DNA from 3 places in the Pseudoalteromonas sp. Z1A2 genome. Region 3 is predicted to be linked to each of the others. Evidence: predicted binding sites of a transcription regulator. Region 3 holds the regulator's gene; each other region holds the start of a gene.

Region 1 (8,156 bases), on a different contig from region 3:
TTTGGGCGCATTATCATGCCAACTAGCGGCGGGTGAGCACCTAAATGAATAACAGAGCTAACAATGGCGAGATTAGTATTGCCTTGTTTGTCTTGCGTGCCAATTAAGTTGGCGCTTTTAAAACCCGAAAGCGAATTAATTAAATGAGTACGAGTGTGTTTTTCAAGTGCGTTTATGCGCTCTTTAGTAAAATGCATTAAAGGTCCTTACCACGGTATGGTTTCGCCTTGCCAATCTAAGTAGGCAGGCTCACCATTGAGTTCTAAATGAAGGTTATTAAAAGTAAGTGTAAATAGCTGCTTAGCTACAAATTCAGCTGTAAAGAGTTTTCCAGCGGGTACGTTTTTTTGAAATGGCTTTGAAAGCGCAGTATCAGTAGTCCCTGGGTGAAATAAAACGAGCTTGGTATTTTTAGCTCGGCGTGAAAGCTCAATCGCTGCGGTTTTAAATAGCATGTTAAGAGCAGCCTTAGAGGCGCGATACGTATACCAACCGCCTAATTTATTGTCGTTAATGCTGCCCACACGCGCACTGAGTGCTGTAATAGTACAGTGCGTTTTATGTGTTAAGAGCGGCAAAATACTCTGCAAGCAAAGTAGGGGAGTTAGGGTGTTTGAATTGAGAAGTTGGCTAAAATACTCAGCGTCTAAATCCTCCAGCTTTTTTTCGGGCATATGGGTTTCGTTGTGCAGTGTACCATTGAATATAATAACTTGTTGTATATCGGCACTTTGCTCTTTTAGGTAATTAGTAACGCGCGCTAAACTTTGTTTTGTGTAGTCAGTATGCAGGTGGACAACACTTGAGTCAGATTCAATACTTTTTGAACTAATACAAACTATCTGATGAGTAGGCGTGTTTATTTGTAGATGTTCTATATATGCATTTGCTATGGCACTGCTTGCGCCGAATAAAACAATGGTTTTCATTTATCACCTTTTGCTTTTAGTCCACATTCGCCGTTACTGCACTGAGTATTTGGCATTAAAAAGCGACTGATGGGGTGCCTATACTTAGCAAATAACAGGTATCCGCAGTCAGCGAAAAAGCGGATTATTGGCAAGCGAAAAATTTTCAACCAGCTATGTTTACCCACTATTTTCCATGCTTCGTACGTTACATCAAGCCCGTAAATCATTTCACCTGATTGCTTTTGGGCTTGCAGGTAGTTCATTGCTTTGTCTTTATCAATATACGGGTAGCGTTCACTAAAGTCGCTCGCGTTAAGATCTTCAAGCGTAATTAGATTTTTAGAGTCTGCGTGTTTTAGTTGCTGCATTTCGGTGCTGCAAAGAGGGCAGTTTCCATCGTAAAAAATGATCATGTAATCGCTTTGTGATTATTTTATATATACTTTTTTACGACAAGACATTGCAAATGGATCTATTAAATTTCTCTTCATGATGATATTAATAGTGTCCTACGAAACAAAGGAGAATGAGAAATGAGTGAACAATATGCCGCCTTGCGAGGTAATGTAAATTTACTTGGGCAATTACTAGGACAAACTATTAAGGATGCTCAAGGCCAAGCTATTTTAGATAAAGTAGAAGAAATTCGGGCTTTATCTAAATCATCTCGCAGTGGTAATGAAGACGACAGACAAGCGCTAATAGATGTTTTACATGCGCTTAGTGATGAAGAGCTTTTGCCGGTTGCCCGTTCATTTAATCATTTTTTAAACCTTGCTAATGTAGCAGAACAATTTCATACCGTTTCGCGTTTTAATGACGTTGGCCTTGGTCAACAAAACCCTCTCACTCAAACATTAAAAACGTTAGTTACAAAAGCAGAACAAGGCCAGCTAGATAGTAATCATTTGGCCGAAACACTCTCAAAACTCCACATAAACTTAGTATTAACCGCCCACCCAACCGAGGTGACGCGCCGTACTATTATTAACAAACATGTTGAACTAAGTGATTGCTTAGCGTCATTAGAGCGAAAAGATAACTTACCGCTAGAGCGAGATGCTATTTTAAATCGTATTGAACAGCTTATTAGCCAGGCTTGGCATACCGACGACATTCGTCGCTCTCGCCCAACGCCAGTTGATGAAGCTAAATGGGGTTATGCGGTAATCGAAAACAGTCTTTGGCACGCTGTTCCGCGCTTTTTACGTGAATTTTCAGCCAATGTTAAAGAGCAATTAAGTTTAGAGCTACCAAAAGATTACAGCCCGATTGAGTTCACATCTTGGATGGGTGGAGACCGTGATGGAAATCCATTTGTAACATCGCAGGTTACAGCAGAAGTGCTTGACCACGGTCGTTGGATGGCGCTTAACTTATATATTCAAGATTTAAAAACGTTATGCGCTGAATTATCTATGTCAGACGCCAGTGATGAGCTTATTGAGTTGGCAGGTCAAGACTTTGAACCATACAGAGCGGTGATCAAAAAGCTTAAAAACCAAGTTGCAGAGACCGTGGCTCACTTGGGCGCTAAAATTAAAAATAAGCGTAGCGATTCACAAGATTTAATTACCGATATTAATCAGCTTAAGCACCCTATAGAGGTTTGCTACCGCTCGTTATTAAAGTGTAATATGAAAGTAGTTGCTGATGGCTTATTGCTTGATTTACTGTACCGTATTAATAGCTTTGGCTTGCGTTTAGCTAAACTCGATGTGCGCCAAGACTCGTCTCGTCACAGCGATGTTTTTTCTGAGCTGACTCGTTATTTAGGTTTAGGCGACTACAACCAATGGCAAGAGCAAGATAAACAAGCTTTTTTACTTACTGAACTTAACTCTCGCAGACCGCTTATTCCAAAACATTGGCAACCAAGCCCTGATGTTCAAGAAGTGCTAGACACCTTTGACGTTATTGCTAAGCAAGACGAACAAACATTTGGCTTGTATATTATTTCGATGGCGCGAACAGCATCAGACATTTTAGCAGTACAATTATTGCTAAAAGAAAGCGGCTGTAGCTTTGATTTACCAGTAGCACCGTTATTTGAAACACTCGACGATTTAAACGCAGGCAGTGATGTAATTACTACATTACTTGATAATGTTTGGTATCGCGGGCACATTAAAAACACCCAAAATGTAATGATTGGTTACTCTGATTCTGCTAAAGATGCCGGCATGATGGCAGCAGGTTGGGCGCAGTACGAAGCTATGGATAAACTAGTGCAGCTTGCTGATGAGCGTGGTATTGAACTTATTTTATTCCACGGACGTGGTGGCACAGTAGGGCGTGGTGGCGCACCTGCTGCACAAGCGCTGCATTCACAACCGCCAGGTTCGTTAAAAGGTGGTTTGCGTGTAACCGAGCAAGGCGAGATGATCCGCTTTAAATTTGGTTTACCCGATGTAGCACTGCAAAGCTTAAATATTTACGCAGGCGCAGTACTACAAAGTAACTTATTACCGCCGCCGGAACCAAAACCGCAGTGGCGCGAAGTAATGAAGCTAATAAGTGAGGAGTCATGTGAACATTACCGTAATGTAGTTCGCCACGATGAAAACTTTGTACCTTACTTTAGAATGGCAACGCCTGAGCTTGAGCTGTCTAAGTTGCCGCTTGGATCGCGTCCTGCAAAACGTAATCCTAATGGTGGCGTTGAAAGCCTGCGTGCTATTCCATGGATTTTTGCGTGGAGCCAAAACCGCTTAATGCTTCCTGCATGGTTAGGTGCGTTAACTGGCTTAAAAGCTGCGCTTAATAAGTACGGCGCAGAAACACTCAACGAAATGAGCCTACAGTGGCCATTCTTTAGATCGCGCCTAGAAATGCTAGAAATGGTATTTAGTAAAGCCGATTGCTGGTTGAGTGAGCATTACGATAATGCGCTGGTGGAAGATATGTACAAACCATTGGGTGTAACACTTCGTAAAGAGCTTCAAGAAGCGATTAGCTTGGTGCAATCACTTAGCCCACAAAAAAGCCTACTCGCCGAACAACCTTGGATTAAGGAGTCGATTAGTTTACGTAATCCGTACACCGATCCACTTAATCTATTACAGGTTGAGCTTTTACGCCGTGCTCGCTCAGAGGAAAAACGAAACGAAGGTGACATTGATAATGCGTTAATGATCACGATGACAGGTATAGCTGCAGGTATGCGTAATACCGGCTAACACTTTATTTTGTTAGGTATACCTATTGGTATTAAAAGGGAGCACGCGATGTGCTCCCTTTTTTTGCGTTAAATAGGCTGGTATTTAACATCCTAACCTTTTAAACTACTTAGCCATTGAATAATTAAAAAATATTATGGCTTCAGCAACTTTTACTGTACAGCAAGATACAGCACTTACAAATTCGCACTTCACATTAAGCGTAGCGCAAACAGCGTCATTACGTAGTCAATTAAAATCACAACGTGGCATATTAAATTCTAATAATATTAAAGCGTTATGCGCGCAACTCAATGTGTCTGATGATGTATTACTACAAGGTTTAGTACCTTTAGCTTCTGAGTATGCTGTTGCGCCAGTGTCAGATTTTCATGTAGGCGCAATTGTTAAAGCGCTTGATGAAAAGGGTGAGGTAAACTTTTACTTTGGTGCGAATGTAGAGTTTGATCATCAAGCATTGAGTTTAGTGGTTCATGCAGAGCAATCGGCTATAAATAACGCATGGTTAAACGGCGCTAAAAAAATAGTTAAAATTGCCATTAGCGATGCGCCTTGTGGGTATTGTCGCCAGTTTATGAACGAACTAGCTGATGCGAAAGAGTTTGATATTTTACTTCCTGATCAGCAATTTAAACTTGCTGAATTACTGCCGCATTCATTTGGACCTACCGATTTAGGTAACGAATTTAGCTTATTTAACCCAAAACCACAGCAAGGTAATTTTAGCGCTGAAGACCTTGATGAAACCCTTGCGCGTTTTGCACTTAATGCGTATGTGCCTTACAGCCACAACTTTAGCGCCGTAAAAATAAGTACATTTAGTGATGGTGATTTTTACGGAAGTTACGCCGAAAATGCAGCTTACAGTCCAAGTTTATCGCCACTACAAAGTGCACTAAGTCAGTTCTTTTTAGCTGGGCTTAGCTTTAACGAAAGTACGGTGAAGGGAATAACATTGCTCGAAACAGCAGGTCGTGAAAACCAGTCGCAAGTGGCAAAAGCTGTGCTTGCCAGTTTTACGCATTTACCAGCACTTAAAGTAATTAACACACCACTTAAATAGTGGCTTGCATACTATAAAGCACAGCCGGAGCTGTGCTTTATTAAAGCGAGTCATTCTATCGAATTAAATAACTCACTCACTGTAACTGCTATAACCTGTATTAATCAAGTAATACTTTAGCTGCTTCTAATACTACTGCTACAGATTTACGCTCAATTTCACCGTGGTCTACATTTGGTATTTCTTGGCGAGTACGGTTAACAAGTACGCCAGCTACACATGCTGCTTGTAATCCAAGGGCTGCACACATAGTAAATAATGTTGCCGATTCCATTTCGTAGTTCATCACGCCCAATTTTTGCCACTCTTCGCAGCTACCTTGTAGTGATTTAGGAACGTAACCAGAGTGCGTATCGTAACGCTCTTGCCCTGGGTAGAATGTATCGCTTGATGCAGTAATACCAATATGAAAATCGATATTTAGGTTTTTACATGCTTGTACCATAGCTTGTGTTGCATAAAAGTCAGATACAGCAGGGTAGCTAAGTGGTGCAAAGTGTTGGCTAGCTCCGTCTAAACGTACAGACGCTTGGCTAATTAAAATTTCGCCTTCGTTAATGTGTGGCTGAATTGCACCGGTTGTACCAATACGTAAAAATTTACGCACGCCAAGTTGTGCTAATTCTTCTACTGCAATCGACGTAGATGGACCACCAATACCTGTAGAACATATAACCACAGAGTGGCCGTTTAATTGACCTAAATAAACATGAAACTCGCGAGTTTGAGCAAGGCAGGTTGGGTTGTCTAGGAATTGTGAAATACGTGCTGCACGATCTGGATCGCCCGGTACAATCGCAAGTTTTGCACCTTTAAGATCGTCAATACATAGTCCTAAGTGAAATACCTTTTCCATAGCTAAGCCTTTTATAATAATTTGTTGTCAATCTAGCATGATTGCTAGAAACGTTTATCAAGTACAGGACGATTGTCCGTTTTATCTTAACTCTTCCAATAAAGCCTTAATAATTTTAAGGGCTAATTTGATTTATTCACCAACTATGAATATTCACTCAAGCACTTATATACGTAGCCTTGTTGCGCTGTTGACATGTTCAAGCAGACATAATAAGTATTACTCAAGCGCGTAACTACGATTAAATGAATGATTACAAATTTTCATTAATATCAAATAAATTCAATAGCTTAGCTTTGTGGTGAACACGTAAAAACTAACGTGTTTACTTATATTAAGCACTGACTTATTTAGCAAAGTGGCATTTATTTGAAGTTTAGGCATTTTTAGTGATTTTGCATAACTAATCAAAAGTAATCAAAACTAATTAGCTACGTACAGAATAAAAACCGAAGGAGTTTATTATGAGCACACAATTTGAAGCATTTAAAAACAAAGTTGAGCACTGTTTGTGCGCACCGGGCGATGGCGTATACACAGTAAATACTGCAAAAGAGCGCAAAGCCGCACTGCGTAATAAACTTTACGGACAAACTGAAAACGTTGATAACTTGTGGCGCGAGTCTTTAAACGAATTACCAAACTCACCACATAAAGCCGTTATGTTAGGTATTAGCTCCGACTGTGGCGGTGGGATATTACGCGGCGCAAACTGGGGGCCACTGTTTGTGCGCTCAGCATTAATTGATCAGCAACCGCAGTGTCATTCGTTTGATTTGGGTGATGTACGTGTGATCCCACATCTACTTCATGACAAATACCTAAATGATGCGACCATTTCTAATTGCCAAAAAGCCTTATATGGTGATGAAGATAACGATTATTACGTAAGCCCGTTATCAATCACTGAAGATGTGTGCGACAGTTTTTACGCAACGTTTAAAGATAAAGGATTATTTGGTATTGGTGGCGATCACTCAATTAGTTACCCACTTACTAAAGCGTACTTAAAAGCAAAACGTGAGCAAGGTAAGCGCACGGCTATTATTCACTTTGACGCGCATACCGATTTACTTGTGGAGCGCTTAGGTATTGATTTATGTTTTGGCTCGTGGTGTACACATATATTAGAGTTTTTACCGGCGCCGCATCATTTAATACAATTTGGTATACGCTCAAGTGGCAAGCCTAAAGCGCATTGGGAAAATACTTTTGGTGTTAAACAGCACTGGGCACATGAAATCATTGAACGCGGCGCAGCAGCGGTTGCTGCCGACGCTATTGCACAGTTAAAAGCCGATAACGTTGATGAAATATACGTAAGCTTTGATATTGATGCGCTTGATGCTGAATTTGCATCTGCCACAGGTACACCAGAGCATCACGGTTTAACGCCTCAGCATGCGCTTGATATTTTATCAGCCATTGCGGATGAGTTTCCTATTACGGGTGCAGATATGATGGAGATAGCGCCATTTACCGACAGCTCTTTAGTTGGCCAATCAAGCTCAGAAACGACACTTAGAGAAGGCGCTAAAATTTCAGCCTTTTTAATTAGTGCAATGAACAAGTAAGCTGTAGAAGCTATAAATACTAGCACTATCAGCGTATAAGTGTGCATCACATGACTAAAAACTAGCAGTTCATAAAGCCTCAGCTATATTTATTAAATACATATAATGAGTTAGTTGAGGCCTCGCTAGATGAAATTGTTGATCTTTTTATTGTTCATTAGCTGTATTAAAGTTGATGCAGCTGAAATTACAATAGTAACGGAAGTATTTCCGGACTTTCAGTATATTAATGAAGATAACAAACTCGTTGGCCGCTCTGTCGAAAAAGTTCATAAAGCGCTAGAAGGTACAGGTATAAACTACACTATGTTGGCGCATAGTTGGGCCATATCCTACAATGCAGCGCTACGCGATAAAAACACCTGTATATTTTCGATTGTTCGATTACCTAATAGAGAAAGTAAGTTTAACTGGGTAGGCGAACTGGAAAGCTTTGACTCTGCCATTTATGGTCTAAAATCCAGAGGTATAAAGTTAAACACACTCAATGATGCTAAAAAATACAAAATAGCAGTACTGCGTGATAACTTTAGTCATCATTATTTGCTTGAAAGGGGCTTTAGTGAAAGCAAG
Region 2 (8,156 bases), on a different contig from region 3:
TAAATGACTTACTGATGGCCATTACTTCGTACTTTAGTTCACTAAGCTTATGCTTTTTAGTTATTTTTTGAAGTTCAGGGAATGCTAAAAGTACTATATCGCCTTTTTTAAATGTGGCAGGTTGTTCGCACTCTAACTGCAAACCCATTACCGAAAAGTCACGTGTATAGCCGTTAAATACCTCATCATTAATAGTGACACTAACTGGTGTTTTATAAAGGTAGCGCTTATGCGAGCGTAAATTTACGTATTCAAGTGGCACAATATCTAAGTAGGGTGGTGTTTTGTGTTTTGCGTGGCCAAAGTGCTTGAGCTGATTTACTAATGCTTTATCAAAAGTAAGTTGTTTATAATTTGCTTGTTCAGCTTTATTGCCAATATTTGTAAGTACAACAATATACTTAACATCTTTTATAAGGCCTTTTACACGAGGTGAAGGCGGCTTATTTAATTTTTCTATATTTTCACCGGCACTATTAGGTAGTGAAAGCGGTATAAAAGAATCATCTGGATGACTTGGCATTACTTGTATTTTAAAGCACTGCCAGCTCTCTTTTTGGCTACCAAAACCTAAAAATAGATCACGTAATTTAGGGTTGTTATTTAACTCTGTACGCGTCGCTGAGTAGTAATAAATTTTACCTGATGATATATGTGTAAATGTATAGAGGTAATCTTCTTTTACTGCGGTAATTTGAGTTAGTAATTGTGTAATACGCTGATGATTAAGTATATTGTACAAACACGGTATTTTTCTTTCATCGGTAAAGTAGCGCTGAATAAAAATATTATTTTCAGTGGTAAGGCTAAGGCTTGGGTAATATTGCTCATCTTTTTTACTTAAAAACACATATAAAGACGTTACGCGAGGAATGTAGTACTGCTCATACCCCTTTGATACTACAGCATCGAGCGTATTATCTAGATTTACTTTATAACGACGCTTATTACCATGAATAAAACTTTCTAAAAAGTCATTAAAGGCATCGTTGTTTTCTATATAAGTGCGCTTTAAGCGGATGTGATTAAATTCACGAGAGATATTTTCTACTGCAACAACTTCGTATTGAATACCGTTTTTTAGGCCAAGTTCAAAGTCTTGCTCAAGGCCTACTAAGCGCATTGCGATGAGTTCGCCTTTTTTTATAGAGTAGCGCGTTGCAAGCTTAACTTTACAACCGCTTAAAGATATATCTGAGGTGCTAGCAGCAATGTTCTTTTTATCTTTGTAATCAATCGTTACTTTTATTGAGTAATTCATCCGTTCTTCACGGCGGCTCTCGTAAGAGGCAAACTTAATTACTTCAGTGTTTAAGTTATTTTCTAACTCTTGTAACTCTGATTTTTCGGCTGCTTGTTTTTGTAATACGCGGTGGTTATTTTCTGTATTCATTACGGCTTCGTAAACAGCTAAGGTGTATTCACCATGTTGTTTAAGCGCTTTTTCAAACACTTCAATGGCTGTGTCATCCATAAAGTGTTGCTTGCCGTTATGCTCATATGGTTTTACTTGGCCTGTCACTAATCCGCGAAGATCAACAAAACGTGCCACTGGCTGAGATAAACGCGACATTTCCATTTTCATTAAAAATTGCTCAGGTTTAGTTAACCCTGCGGTTTTTGATTTGAAAATTAGATCAAATTTAGCGTTGCCTAAATATGTTTTTAACTCATTCACGAGATCTTCGTGTTTGAGCATTATGTCATCAGCCATTTATAAAACCATCACCGTCTAATTGAAAAAGTAGGTATACTGTTAAGTCCATTTATTAGAAGTTCAATAAACGTTAAATCGCGCTACGTTATTAATATAGGTACAATTATTTGAGTTACTACTGTTTAGCTCTTGTTATGTATGTGTTATTTGCCATTTTATTGGCAAGTTACTTTAAACTATTACAAAGCAAAAAGTATGCCCTAAATTATAGCTAAAAAGAAACACCATGTGTATTTATTGATTGTGACGCTAGATTTTTAAGCAGGCAAGAGTTTGTTGCTAAGTAAATGCCTGAAATGGCAAAATAAGCGCCTAATAGTAAGAATTTTTTTAATTTAAAGAATAGTAGGTAAAGTGATCTATGGCTAAAGCGGCAAAAGTAGAATTTGTTTGTACCGAATGTGGCATGAACTATCAACGTTGGCAGGGTCAATGTCGCTGCGGTGCGTGGAACACATTAGCGGAATTTAAGCCTTCAGCAGGGCATAGTAAAAAAGCATCAATACGATCAAACGTTGGTGGTTATGCTGGTGGTGTTGGTGGTGGTTCTAAAAAAATCAATGATATTGCTACATCAGAGGCTGAAAAGCAGCTAACTGAAATCGGCGAGCTTGATCGCGTACTAAGCGGCGGGGTGACTACTGGCTCTGTTAATATAATTTCGGGCGATCCGGGGGCGGGTAAGACAACTTTGCTATCTGACTTAGTGGCGAGAATGTCACAACGGATGCCGTCACTTTACTGTACGGCAGAAGAATCTTTATCGCAGTTTAAAAACAGGGTAAATCGTTTAAAGTTAAACTATAACCCGGAAGAGCTTTATTTACTTTCAGAAACGAGCGTTGAAACCATCATCGAAGAGCTCGAGAAAAATAAAATTAAGTTTGCTGTTATTGACTCTATTCAAGCTGTTGTAACCGATACGGCAAATGGTAGCCCAGGCTCGCCTTCGCAAGTAAAAAGCGCCGCCCAAGCATTAACTCAGTACTGTAAGCAAAATGATGTAACTATGTTCATTATTGCTCACGTAAATAAAAATAACGAAATAGCAGGCCCTCAAACACTTGTACATATTGTTGATGCGCTTTTACACATAGATACCAACGATGGGCAAATACGAACCCTTAGGGCAAATAAAAACCGCTTTGGTGATATTGATACTGTTGGCATTTTTAAAATGTGTGAACGTGGGATGTTAAGCGTTGATAATCCAAGTGAAATATTTTTATCGGGTTCAACCACCGACTCACCTGGCTCTACTATTACCTGTATTCGTAAAGGGAATCGTAATTTATTGCTTGAGATTCAATGTTTAACTACCGAAACAGAAGCTGAATTTCCGCAGCGTGTTTGTGTTGGTTTAAATATGAATCGTATAAAAATGCTGACCGGTATATTACGTAAGCATACTAAAACTAAAATATTTCACGATACGTTTTTTAATATTGTGGGTGGTTTAAGAATTGATGAGACAGAAACCTGCATCGATTTAGCATTAGTAACCGCGTTACTTAGCAGTTTAAACGAATTTGTTGTACCTCGTACCACGTGTATTATGGGAGAACTTAGCTTAAACGGCGATGTACGCCCAATAGACAGTGGTGTACCGCGTGTTAAAGAGGCTGCACAACATGGTTTTACAGAAATATATATTCCATTTCGCAATTACCATAAATCGATGGAAGGGCTAGGCGCTAAAATTACCCCTGTAAAAACCGTACATGAGTTACTTAGTTTGATTAATTAACACTTATCGGTGATGTTCTTCAGTGTTACTCTTAAGTTGAGACACTTTATAGAAAGAATTAAATAAGGAAATGACATGAAAAAATTAGTTATAGTTGCAGCTCTTGTGGCCGCAGGCGTTGGTGGTGTTAGTTACGCAAACTACGTAGCAACTCAAGAAGTGCGTGCAGAAGTAGATAAGCAACTTGCTTTAGTAAGCGAGCAAACTGGCGCTACATTTAAATACGCTGGTTTATCGGCAAGTGTTATTTCAAAGAGTGTAGAAATAACAAACATGGAAGTAATAAGCCCTGAAGGTGACAATGTTGCTAATATTCAAAGCATTGAAATAACTGGTTACGAGCCGGATAAAATATCACCACATACATCATTTGATGTAAAAAGCTTTCAGTTTGATAAAAGCTTCGTATCAAAATTACCAGCTGATACAAACGAAATGTTAGCGTCGGCAAGTTACGACTTACATTCATCACTTGATTACGATGAAGAGTCTGGCAATAGTGATGTAGTAGTTAAGCTTGATGCAAAAGACATTGTTAGTTTTAATATGGATATGGGTTTAGCTAATTCAAAAGCGTTAATGGATGCTTCATTGGCTATTAGCAAGGCGCAGCAAGAAGCGGGTGATCAACCGCTGACGTATGAGCAAGAATTACAGCAGCAAACACTTGTTATGCAAGCAATGAGTAAATTAGAGCCGCGTAATGTTAGCTTTGCCTTAAATAACCAGGGTAAATTAAAAGATTTACTCTCAAGCGAGCTTGAAAAGCAAGGTATGACGCTTGAGCAAATGGAAATGACGCTAGAGCAACAGTTACAACAAGCTCCTGTAACTGAAGATATTGCAGAGGCTTTAACCAGCTTTGCGAAAGGTTTAAATTCATTCAGTGTGTCTGCAAAGCTACCTGAAGGTAAAACTATGATGGAAATTAACCAACAAGTTATGATGCTAGTAGGGCAACCTGAAGAGCTAGTTAAGTTTATTAACTTAGAAGTTAAAGGTGATTAGGCCTTAGTTCTGTATTAATAAAGGCGCCAATTGGCGCCTTTATTGTAATCTTATTAGCTAAAGCAATTTGCTTTTATAAGATCAGTGATTATTTGTTGTGATGGTTTTATTTTTTCCATCGCTAAAAATTCATCAGGCTGGTGTGCCTGGTTAATTGAGCCTGGGCCCATTACAATCGTTTCACAACCGAGTTGCTGGATAAACGGCGCTTCAGTGCAGTAATTTACTGCGACCGCTTTTTGCCCCGCTATTTTTTCAGCCATTTTTACTAAAGCACTGTCGGTGCTCCCACTAAATGCCGGTATTGGTTCATGTAGATCAATAACGCTCACCGCATTTGGGTATTGCTGATTTATCTCTTTCGTTGCATCGAGTACGAATGCTTGTAGTTCTTGTACACTTAAACCTGGTAATGGGCGCATATCTATATGCATTTCACAGCAACCACAAATTCTATTCGCGTTATCGCCGCCATGAATATTACCTAAGTTTAATGTTGGATAAGGGATTTCGAAGTGGTATATTGAATACTTATGCTTTAATTGTTCTTTTAAGATCATCAATTTTGTAATCACTTTATGCATTACTTCAATGGCGTTAAGACCACGTTCGGGATCGGAGCTATGCCCAGAGCGACCAACCACTCTTATTGCTGTACTCATATGGCCTTTGTGCATAAATACTGGCGTCATATCAGTAGGTTCGCCTATTATACAACGCGCAGGTTTTAAATTCGGGTGCTTACATATTTGTTGTGCACCAGCCATCGTTGTTTCTTCGTCGGCGGTGGCAAGGATTAAAATAGGCTGAGTTTGCTGCTTTTCATCAAGTTCACTAATCGCTTGTAATACAAAAGCAAAAAAGCCTTTCATATCAATACTTCCTAGCCCATACAATTTGTTATCGAGTTCGGTAAGTTTAAATGGATTATGATTCCAACGACTGTCATCAAAAGGCACTGTGTCGGTATGACCAGCTAGCATTAATCCGCCATCACCTTCTCCGCGTTTTGCTAATAAATTATAGCGCCCTTTACCTCCTTCTAATTCTATAATTTCACACGTAAAACCGATTGTTTCGCACCAACTGGCTAGGAGTTCAATTACGTTTTTATTGCTCATACACAGGTTGTCTTCAATAGCACTAATAGAAGGGGCTGCAATCAATTGTTGGTACATGGAAATAAACGAAGGCAAAGGCATAAAAAAATCCAAAATTATTATTCAATTTAATTGCATAACAATATAAAAGTATTTATGATGAATATCAATTCACTTTTTAAGCATAAATATATTAAAAGTAACGCCATGAAAATAATGCGACGATAATCAAAATTCATTAATAAAAAAGACTTAATTAGCGTCTAAGCTAGTTTAAGCGAACATTATAGATAAGTAGTAATTAATTTTAAGATAACGAGTAACAAATGAATGTAGTGATTATTGGCGCAAGCGGATACAGCGGCGCAGAGTTAGCAAGTTTAGTTGCTAAGCATCCAAACTTAACTTTAACAGGCTGTTATGTATCTGAGGGTAGCTTAGATAAAAATAAATTGCTAAGTGATTTATACCCAGAGCACCTTGGCTTACTAGACTGCCCTTTACTTCCTCTTAGCGTATCAGCTTTTGATGACATTCAAAGTGATGCTGATTACGTATGCTTATGTACCGATCACAAAGTAAGTGTTGATTTAGCGCCGCAATTTTTAGCTATGGGTAAAAAGGTATTTGATTTATCTGGTGGCTATCGTTTAGCAAGCAATGACGACTACGTTACTTACTATGGTTTTGAGCATCAACATCCAGAGCTTTTAAATGAAGCGGCTTACGGTCTAGCTGAGTGGAACCATGATGCTATCGCTAATGCAAAGCTAATTGCTGTTGCAGGCTGTTACCCAACAGCAGCGCTTAATGCGCTAAAACCGCTTAAGCAAGCAGGCTTATTGAGCAGCGAAAGTATTATTATTAATGCGGTTTCGGGCGTTACGGGTGCCGGGCGTAAAGCTAGTGTAGGAACGCATTTTTGTGAAGTGTCGCTTGCACCTTATGGTTTGTTTAACCATCGCCACGGCCCTGAAATTGAACAACACCTTGGCCACAAAGTGTTGTTTACACCGCACTTAGGTAATTTTCCGCGCGGTATTTTAGAAACTATTTATGTACAGCTTAAGCCAGGCGTTACCAAGGAAAACGTTGCATCGGCTTATCAAGTACTTTCGAGCGAGCCATTAATTCGTTTATTAGGCGATAAAGTACCTTCAATTAAAGGTGTAGCTAAGCAGCCATTTGTTGATATTGGCTGGCAGCAACAAGGAACGCAGTTAATTGTGATGTCTGCTATTGATAACTTATTAAAAGGCGCTGCTGGACAAGCTTTGCAGTGTATTAATATTTCTATGAATTTAGATCATACCACTGGTTTAAAAGGAGCGTTTTAAATGAGTAAAAAAACGTGGGTAATTAAACTAGGTGGTGCAGTACTTAATACAGAAAATGCAGCAAAAGCGTTGTTTGATGTATTAAATGAGCAAACAAATGATGAGTTTGTGATTGTACATGGCGGTGGCGCTTTAGTTGATACATGGTTAAAACAAGCGGGTTTTGCCAGTGCTAAACACCAAGGATTACGTATTAGCCCAGCAGAGCAAATGCCTTATATAGTGGGTGCGCTTGCAGGTTGCGCTAATAAACAATTAATGACTCAAGCTATTAGTGCTGGGCACAAGCCTGTGGGCTTAAGCCTTTTTGAGGCAGGTGTTACTGCCACTCAAAAGCTAAAAGCGCTTTGCTTGGTGGGTAAATGTAAAAGCAACGACGATTCTATTGTTAATGATTTACTTAAAATCGGTCGCCTACCCATTGTTAGCTCTATAGGCTTTGATGAGCAAGGGCTTTGGTACAACGTAAATGCAGATGAAGCAGCAGCGGCTATTGCTAGTAACTTAAATGCCGAGCTTATTTTTATGACGGATGTTGAAGCAGTGCTTGATGAAAATAAACAGCCGTTACATCAACTTGACACAAAACACATTGATACTTTAATTTCAAATGGAGTAATTGTGGGCGGGATGGAGGTCAAAGTTAAGACCAGCCTTCACGCTGCCCAACATTTACGACGCGGTGTGTATATTTCCAGCTGGCAAAAGCCAGAAAATTTAACTGCTCTGCTACAAGGCGAGCATGTCGGAACTAAGATTACACCATAGGTTTATTATGTTTGAGAATTTTTTAACGGGTTTAGAGTTAGACCAAGAAGGCGCACTTAATTTATTAAAGTTAGCGCAAGATATAAAAGCAAAACCAGAAAAATACAGCAATGTATTAGCGGGAAAATCAATCGTAACATTGTTTGAAAAACAAAGTTTACGTACTCGTTTATCGTTTGATATAGGTATTAACCGCCTTGGTGGCCATGCAGTTTATTTAGATCAGCAAAATGGCGCTATGGGTGCACGTGAATCAATTAAAGATTTCGCACTTAATATTTCTACTTGGGCCGATGGTATTGTTGCGCGCGTAAATCAGCACAGCACATTAACTACATTAGGTGAATACGCATCAGTACCGGTAGTAAATAGTTTGTGTGATTTATACCACCCATGCCAAGCGCTTGCTGATTTTTTAACGCTTCAAGAAGTTCACGGCGATGTGAGCGAGCTTAAAGTGGCTTACTTAGGTGAGGGCA
Region 3 (8,156 bases):
CCTACTTTGATAAAGCATGGAATGTTGAGTTTTTTAGTTACGCTTGGCAAAGTTTAAAAGTGGCAGTGGTTGTAAGTGTTATAACCATTACATTGAGTATTTTTGTTGTTTTTTATCAGCGTGTGGCAAAGCAAACGTATCCGCTTGTTCCCGGGCGTTTAGCAAGCACAGGCTATGCGTTGCCAGGAACTGTACTCGCTATTGCGGTTTTGTTACCCCTTACATTATTAGAGAACACCATTAACACAGCGCTCGAGCCGTATAATTTAGATATTGGCTTACTGCTTACAGGTAGCATTCTTACTATTATTATTGCTTATATTGTTAGGTTTTACGCCATTGCACACGGAGCAATTGAGTCGAGTTTTTTACGTATTAGCCCATCACTTGATATGGCAAGCCAATCAATGGGTAAAAGCCAAGGGCAAACGCTGCGTTTAGTGCACTTACCTTTACTGCGAAGAGGATTGCTCACTGCTGCCTTATTGGTATTTATTGAGTGTATGAAAGAGTTGCCGGCTGCGCTATTGCTCAGACCGTTTAATTTTGAAAGCTTAGCTACTCATGTATTTCAGTATGTAAGTGACGAGCAATTAGAGCTTGCTTCAATATCGGCTTTATTTATTGTTATTGTTGGGTTTATTCCTTTGTATTTTATTAATCGTTCTATGGAGCAGCGTAGTTAAATGAGTAGTTTAATTTTACAAGGCGTGAGCTATCACTATAACGGCACAAAGGTTATTCACGATTTAGATTTAACGGTGGGTAAAGATGAAATTGTTTGTCTACTCGGGGCGAGTGGATGCGGCAAAACGACCACGTTAAAAGCGATTGCAGGTTTAATTGAAGCTAAGCAAGGGTCTATTTTTATAGACGGTAAATTAGTGAGTGATGAGCAATCTTTTGTCTCACCTGAGCATCGTAACATCGGCATGATGTTTCAAGACTATGCGTTGTTTCCGCATTTAACGGTGGCAAATAATATCGCATTTGGGCTTAGTAATATGAGCAAAGCTCAAAAGCAGCAACGCGTTGATGAAATGCTTAAGCTTGTACATTTAATTGGCTGTGCTGACAGGTTTCCACACCAGTTATCGGGTGGCCAACAGCAACGCGTCGCTATCGCTCGTGCATTAGCTTATAAACCTAGTTTATTACTCCTTGATGAGCCCTTTTCAAACATCGACACACAAGTACGCTTTGAATTAATTGCCGATATACGTCGAATTATTAAGGCAACTCAAGTATCTGCTGTGTTTGTTACACACTCAAAAGAAGAGGCGTTTGCGTTTTCAGATACACTTGCCATTATGCATCGCGGTAAAATTGCACAACAAGGCACGCCTGAGCAGCTTTTTGCATCTCCATGTTCAAAGGAGGTTGCAGAGTTTCTGGGTCAGGGCATATACTTAAGCGCAGAAGTGTTAACCGCAACTGAATATAAAACACCATTTGGTTTAGTCGAATCTTATGTTGAGAGTAAGCATAATGTAAGTGCAGGGCTTATATATGTGCGCCCTCATCAAATAGAATTAGTGGCAGATAACCAAAGTGACAAATTCAGCAAGCGAGCTACAATCATAAGTCGTCGCTTTATTGGTTCGGCGTATGTTTATTCGCTTGTTATTGATGAACAAGAAATTGAAGTTGCTGCACAATATGGCCAGTCATTTGAAAATAATGATCAGGTTATAATAAAAATAAAACCTCACACGGTGAATTTTTTCGAATCGTAATTAATTTGTTATTCGCTGTGTTTTTATCTGTAAAACTAAGGAATAACAATGGCGCAAGCGCAATCAGGGATTTGTGCTGAAGCAAACTTACACGGTTTGCACTTATTTTTTAATGTGTTTGATGGTCAAGACGAATCACTTCGCGCAAAGTTAAAACAAGTAAGCGCTATAGAAGAAGAGTTTAGCGATCAATTTTCAGAATCAATGCTCTCTTGTATGGTTGCTATTGGTGCGCAATACTGGCCGCATATCCTCCCTGAATACATTCCAAGCGAATTACAGAGCTTTCCCAATATAACCCATAGCGATCACCAAATGAGCGTACAACCGTGCGATTTATTTGTGCAAATTCGCTCTGACCGTGAAGATGTTAACCATTTATTTGCGCTGCAAATTTTAAAACTATTTGCCCCCGATGTTGAGCTGGTGGAGCAAATTCGTAATTTTCGTTTTTTAGATGGTCGTGATTTTAACGGTTTTATTTATGGTGGCGACACCGCACATGGAAGAAAAAAGCGCGCTACGGCTTTAATCAGCAACTCTGGTAGCTTTGAAGATCAGGGGAGTTATATTCATGTTCAGCGTTATAAACATGATTTAACTATGTGGCAGCATTTATCATTGAGTGAGCAAGAGCAAATAATGGGACGTACGCGTCTTGATAACACGCTAATTACTCCAGCGGTCGAAACCAGCCATGCTTCGCGAAGTGAGCTAAAAGACGAAGACGGACAACCGCTACTATTAAATCAAAGCATGCCTTATGGCGACGTGTATGAGCAGGGAATGTTATCAATTACATGCGCTTGTACGGGCACCGCATTTGAAAAAGTACTTAATAGTCGTTTAGGGGAAGGGGATTGCTACGACCACTGGCTTGATTTTACTCAAGCCGATATGGGCTCTGCTTTCTTTGCACCTTCAATAGGGTTTTTAAAACAAATTTAATTTGCTATTAAACCGTATCAAATAAAATGCGAACGCGTTCAAGTGTTACATCTATTTCAGATATTTTAGCAGGAGCGATAAAAATAGTGTCATCGCCGGCAATAGTTCCTAGTACGCCATCTGCTTTACCTAATGAATCTAATAAACGTGCAATAAGCTGAGCAGCACCAGGGCTGGTACGAATGATGATCATCATTTCGTTGTGCATAATGTCGATTACTAATTGGCGTAATGGGCTTTTAGCCGTAGGTACACCCATTTCAGCAGGTAAGCAGTAAACCATTTCTTGTTTGGCATTGCGTGTGCGTACAGCGCCAAATTTACTTAACATGCGTGAAACTTTACTCTGACTTATATTGTCAAAACCTTGATCTTTTAACGCATCAACTATTTCGCCTTGAGAGCCAAAATTTTCTTCTTTTAATAGTGATTTAAATGCTTTTACCAGTGCTTCTTGTTTATCTTGTGGTTGCATAGTCTTTATTCGTTTTTGTTATTTATGCCGCAAATTCTACACAAAAATGAATAATTATGCAGCAGTTGTTTAGTTAACTTGCCAGTTTGATGCGTTAAATCACATAAGTTTACGACTATGGTCGAAAATATACTTGAAATAGACAGGATAAATTTGTTTTTAGTCGCTAATTTCATTATCTTAAGAGCCACAAATGTTTCCTACCTCAAATTACGGAGAATTCCAATGAAAGTTGCTGTATTAGGTGCTGCAGGCGGTATCGGCCAAGCGTTGTCTTTATTATTAAAAACAGGCTTACCAGCTGGCTCTGAATTATCACTTTATGATGTTGCACCAGTAGTACCAGGTGTTGCGGTTGACCTTTCTCACATCCCAACAGATGTTAAAGTTGCAGGCTTTGGCGCAGACGATTTAAATAAAGCGCTTGAAGGCTCTGACATCGTTCTTATCCCAGCGGGTATGCCGCGTAAACCAGGTATGGATCGTGCTGATTTATTCAATGTAAATGCTGGCATCATCAAAACGTTAGCAGAAGGCATTGTTGCCAGCTGTCCTAAAGCGTTAGTAGGTATTATTACTAACCCAGTAAATGGCACAGTTCCAATTGTTGCTGAAGTATTCAAAAAAGCAGGTACTTACGACGCTAAACGCGTATTCGGTATTACTACGCTTGACGTTATTCGTTCAGAAGCATTTGTTGCTGAACTTAAAGGCGTAGACGTAGCAACTGTAAAAGTACCAGTAATTGGTGGTCACTCAGGCACAACTATTCTGCCTCTACTTTCTCAAGTTGAAGGTGTTTCTTTCACTGATGAAGAAGTTGCTGCACTTACTCCACGTATCCAAAATGCGGGTACTGAAGTTGTAAATGCTAAAGCAGGCGGTGGTTCAGCTACGCTATCTATGGGTGCTGCTGCAGCTCGTTTTTGTATGTCTTTAGTTAAAGGCCTACAAGGTGAAGAAGTTGTAGATTACGCTTACGTTGCTGTTGAAAATGGCGATGCAGAGTACTTTGCACATCCAGTACGTTTAGGTAAAAACGGCGTAGAAGAAATTCTTTCTTACGGCGAACTAAGCGCATTTGAAACAAAAGCAAAAAATGACATGCTTGAAACTCTGAAAAAAGACATCAAAGAAGGTGTTGATTTCATGGCGTAATAGCCGCTTTAAGCAACAAAAAAGCCTGCATTTGCAGGCTTTTTTATTGCTCAGAATTAATGTCACACTGTGTAACTAGTTAAAACTAGTGGTCGCGGTCAACCGCAATACGGGCAAGGCTTATAAGTGCTTGCTTATAGTCAGACTCAGCTAAAAAGTCTAAACAGGCAATGGCTTTTTCGGCCTCAAGCTCTGCTTTTTGCATTGTAAACTCAAGCGCATTAGTTTGTTTTAGTGCAGTTAAAATTTCTTCTAAATGCTCCATACCATTACTGTGCTCTATTGCATCACGAATGAGCTGTGTTTGCTGCTCGCTACCATGTTGCATAGCATAAATAAGCGGAAGGGTTGGTTTGCCTTCAGCTAAATCATCGCCAATGTTTTTACCTAGCTGCTCAGCATCTGCATTGTAATCGAGTACGTCATCTACTAGTTGAAACGCAGTACCTAAATGCATACCGTATAGGTTTAGTGCATCAAGTGTCGCTTGGTCTTGCTCTGTGATAATGGCAGCAAGGCCTGTAGCTGCTTCAAATAATTTAGCCGTTTTAGAGTAAATAACCTGCATATAGCTGGCTTCAGTCGTATCTGGGTCATTGCAGTTCATCAGCTGCAATACTTCACCTTCAGCAATAATGTTTGTTGCATCGGCAAGTACTTGCATAATCTGCATTTTTCCAAGGCCAACCATAAGCTGAAATGAGCGAGTGTAAATAAAGTCACCAACCAATACGCTAGCAGCATTACCAAATTCAGCATTTGCTGTAGGCGTGCCACGTCGTAAGTTTGATTCATCTACAACATCATCATGCAATAGCGTTGCTGTATGGATAAACTCAACAATTGTTGCAAGTGTTATGTGATCTTTACCCTGATAACCGAGCGCTTTGGCTGCTAAAATAGCCAGCATTGGACGAACGCGTTTGCCGCCACTGCTAACTATATATAAACCAAGCTGATTAACTAACGCCACATCTGAGCGCATTTGCGCATGTATAAGTTGATTGACGTCATTCATATCGCTTTCGATTAACGCCTGGATAGCTTTTATATCCATTGATCTCCGAGCCAATTTTTATGTGTGAACGGCGCAGATTGTACAACAAAAAATGCACTAGCTCGATATTTTGTGACGATTGATTGAAAAAACACTATTAAAGTACTTAATTTAGACTGAATTAGCCAAGATAACTGATTAATTGATAATCAATATAGAGTTTATGGTGTGCTTAGATATTGAGCTGTGAGGGTCATATTTGAGTACATTAATTTATTTCGGCTAAGAGTTAAAAAGCGCTTGGCAAAAGGGCCAATTAATATAAAATGGGGTAAATATTGAATTGCTCTCAAAGCAGCTACTTTTTATTCATTTTAATTACAAAATAGGCTTGCTAGTTATTTCGCGTTAGCGTAAACTTCGCGCCCTATCGAAGAATATTTTAGTTGCGCCGATTTGAGGGTGCACAGACGGAGTTAATTATGTACGCGGTTTTCCAAAGTGGTGGTAAACAGCATCGTGTGACTGAAGGTCAAACGATTCGTCTTGAAAAATTAGACGTTGAAACTGGTGCGGCAGTAGAATTTGATTCAGTACTTTTAGTTGCTGATGGTGAGAAAATCGAGATCGGTGTACCGTTCGTAAACGGTGGCAAGATAACAGCTGAGGTTGTTTCACATGGTCGCGGTGAGAAGATTAAGGTTGTTAAATTTAGACGCCGTAAGCATTCTCGTAAGCAAATGGGCCATCGTCAATGGTTCACTGAAGTTAAAATCACTAGCATTAGCGCTTAATTAGAGGTACTTAGAAATGGCACATAAAAAAGCAGCTGGTAGTACTCGTAACGGTCGCGATTCAGAAAGCAAACGCCTTGGTGTTAAGCGTTTTGGTGGCGAATCAGTTCTAGCGGGTAGCATCATTGTTCGTCAGCGTGGAACTCGTTTCCACCCTGGTACTAACGTAGGTATCGGTAAAGACCACACTATCTTCGCAAAAGCAGATGGTAAAGTTCAGTTTGAACAAAAAGGTCCTTTAAACCGTAAATACGTAACTATCGTAACTGAGTAATCAGTAAGGTAGTTAAAAACCCCGCCTTTGCGGGGTTTTTTGTTTTGTAGTCAGCCAATATATACCCAAGCCTGCATTTGTGCTGGCTTGGGTATATAATAGAGTTATTAAACAAGCCAATCCCTAAAGTGAGTAATCATGAAGTTTGTAGATGAAGTAGAAATTCGCGCAGAAGCTGGAGACGGTGGCAGCGGCATCGTGTCTTTCCGTCGTGAAAAATATGTTCCAGATGGTGGACCAGACGGCGGTGACGGTGGAGACGGTGGTAGTGTTTATCTACAAGCTGATGAAAACTTAAATACCTTAATTGATTATCAGTTTGAGCGCTTCCATAGAGCTGAACGTGGTACTAACGGTCGTAGCCGTAACTGTACAGGCCGAAAAGCTGATGACTTGTTTGTTATGGTGCCTGTAGGCACGCGCATCATGGATGTTGATACCCAAGAGGGACTTGGCGACTTAACTCAACATGGTCAACGAATTTTGGTTGCAAAAGGTGGTTTCCACGGCTTGGGGAATGCGCGTTTTAAATCAAGTACTAACCGAGCACCTCGTCAAAAAACATTAGGCACACCAGGTGAAGTACGTAACTTAAAATTAGAGTTACTATTATTAGCTGATGTTGGCTTACTTGGACTACCAAATGCCGGTAAATCTACGTTTATCCGCAGTGTATCTGCAGCAAGACCAAAAGTAGCTGATTACCCATTCACGACGCTTATTCCTAATTTAGGTGTGGTACGTCCTGAAGCAAATAAATCATTTGTTATAGCCGATATTCCGGGTCTAATTGAAGGTGCATCTGATGGCGCAGGCCTAGGTATTCGCTTTTTGAAACATTTAGAGCGTTGTCGTGTGTTATTACACATTATTGATGTAATGCCGGTAGATGGTTCAAACCCTGTTGATAATGCGTTTTCGATTATTAACGAGCTGCACCAATACAGCCCTAAATTAGCTGAGAAGCCACGCTGGTTAGTATTTAATAAAATAGATTTATTACCAGAGGATGAAGCAAAAGCGTTATGCGAATCGATTGCAGAAGAGCTGGGCGAAACTGAAAATATCTATCACATTTCAGCAATTAATAAACTTAACACTCAACCATTAATCCACAACATAATGACACTACTTGATAGCATGCCTAAAGAGAAGTTTGTACAAGTGGAAGATGAAGAAGTTGAATTTAAGTGGGATACCTATCATGAAAAAGCCACTAAAGGTAAGGGTAATGATGATGATTGGGATGACTGGGATGAAGATGATTACGACGTAGAAGTTGTCTACGAGCGTTAATTAAATAGAATTTACTAAAAAGGAGCTTATGCTCCTTTTTCTTTGTTTAAGAATAAAGTACTAGGTGTTTATTATGATAATTTCAATGATTGCAGCAATGGCAAATAACCGTGTAATTGGTCTAGATAATAAAATGCCATGGCATTTACCTGCAGATCTTCAGCATTTTAAAAAGGTCACTACGGGTAAGCCTGTGATCATGGGTCGTAAAACTTTTGAGTCTATAGGCCGTCCATTACCTGGGCGCCGTAATATTATTATTACTCGAAACAGCGAATATACTGCACAGGGTATTGAAGTAGTAACTACGCCAGATGCCGCATTAGAACTCGTTACTACTGCTGAAGAAGTAATGATTATTGGTGGTGGTAATATCTATGAGCAATTTTTACCAAAAGCAGAACGCCTGTATCTAACTTTTATTGATTTAGATGTTAAAGGCGATACACAGTTTCCAGATTACAATAAAGTTGCTAAT

Evidence for each region. The regulator ArgR, encoded in region 3, controls arginine synthesis, uptake and breakdown. The targets are predictions, from matches to a motif close to ANTGAATANNTATTCANT.
Region 1: a site for ArgR is predicted at 6,404-6,421, ahead of GQR47_RS00350 (arginase family protein). Genes of this name have one in related genera too.
Region 2: a site for ArgR is predicted at 5,731-5,748, ahead of argC (N-acetyl-gamma-glutamyl-phosphate reductase). Genes of this name have one in related genera too.

Annotation. Positions count from the first base shown of each region.
Region 1 covers NZ_WTKX01000001.1:84,975-93,130, reverse strand. Annotated here, with positions in the region: gene GQR47_RS00380 (flavin reductase) at 1-197, opposite strand, end outside; gene GQR47_RS00375 (SDR family NAD(P)-dependent oxidoreductase) at 207-929, opposite strand; gene GQR47_RS00370 (DUF393 domain-containing protein) at 926-1,324, opposite strand; gene ppc (phosphoenolpyruvate carboxylase) at 1,445-4,090, shown strand; gene cdd (cytidine deaminase) at 4,227-5,153, shown strand; gene udp (uridine phosphorylase) at 5,254-6,009, opposite strand; gene GQR47_RS00350 (arginase family protein) at 6,474-7,583, shown strand; gene GQR47_RS00345 (transporter substrate-binding domain-containing protein) at 7,713-8,156, shown strand, end outside.
Region 2 covers NZ_WTKX01000003.1:204,970-213,125, reverse strand. Annotated here, with positions in the region: gene GQR47_RS03885 (PilZ domain-containing protein) at 1-1,714, opposite strand, end outside; gene radA (DNA repair protein RadA) at 2,079-3,464, shown strand; gene GQR47_RS03875 (hypothetical protein) at 3,540-4,472, shown strand; gene argE (acetylornithine deacetylase) at 4,526-5,674, opposite strand; gene argC (N-acetyl-gamma-glutamyl-phosphate reductase) at 5,899-6,909, shown strand; gene argB (acetylglutamate kinase) at 6,910-7,677, shown strand; gene GQR47_RS03855 (ornithine carbamoyltransferase) at 7,685-8,156, shown strand, end outside.
Region 3 covers NZ_WTKX01000020.1:28,320-36,475, reverse strand. Annotated here, with positions in the region: gene GQR47_RS14040 (iron ABC transporter permease) at 1-686, shown strand, start outside; gene GQR47_RS14035 (ABC transporter ATP-binding protein) at 687-1,736, shown strand; gene GQR47_RS14030 (Dyp-type peroxidase) at 1,785-2,684, shown strand; gene argR (transcriptional regulator ArgR) at 2,692-3,159, opposite strand; gene mdh (malate dehydrogenase) at 3,385-4,317, shown strand; gene ispB (octaprenyl diphosphate synthase) at 4,403-5,374, opposite strand; gene rplU (50S ribosomal protein L21) at 5,797-6,108, shown strand; gene rpmA (50S ribosomal protein L27) at 6,125-6,382, shown strand; gene cgtA (Obg family GTPase CgtA) at 6,521-7,678, shown strand; gene folA (type 3 dihydrofolate reductase) at 7,752-8,156, shown strand, end outside.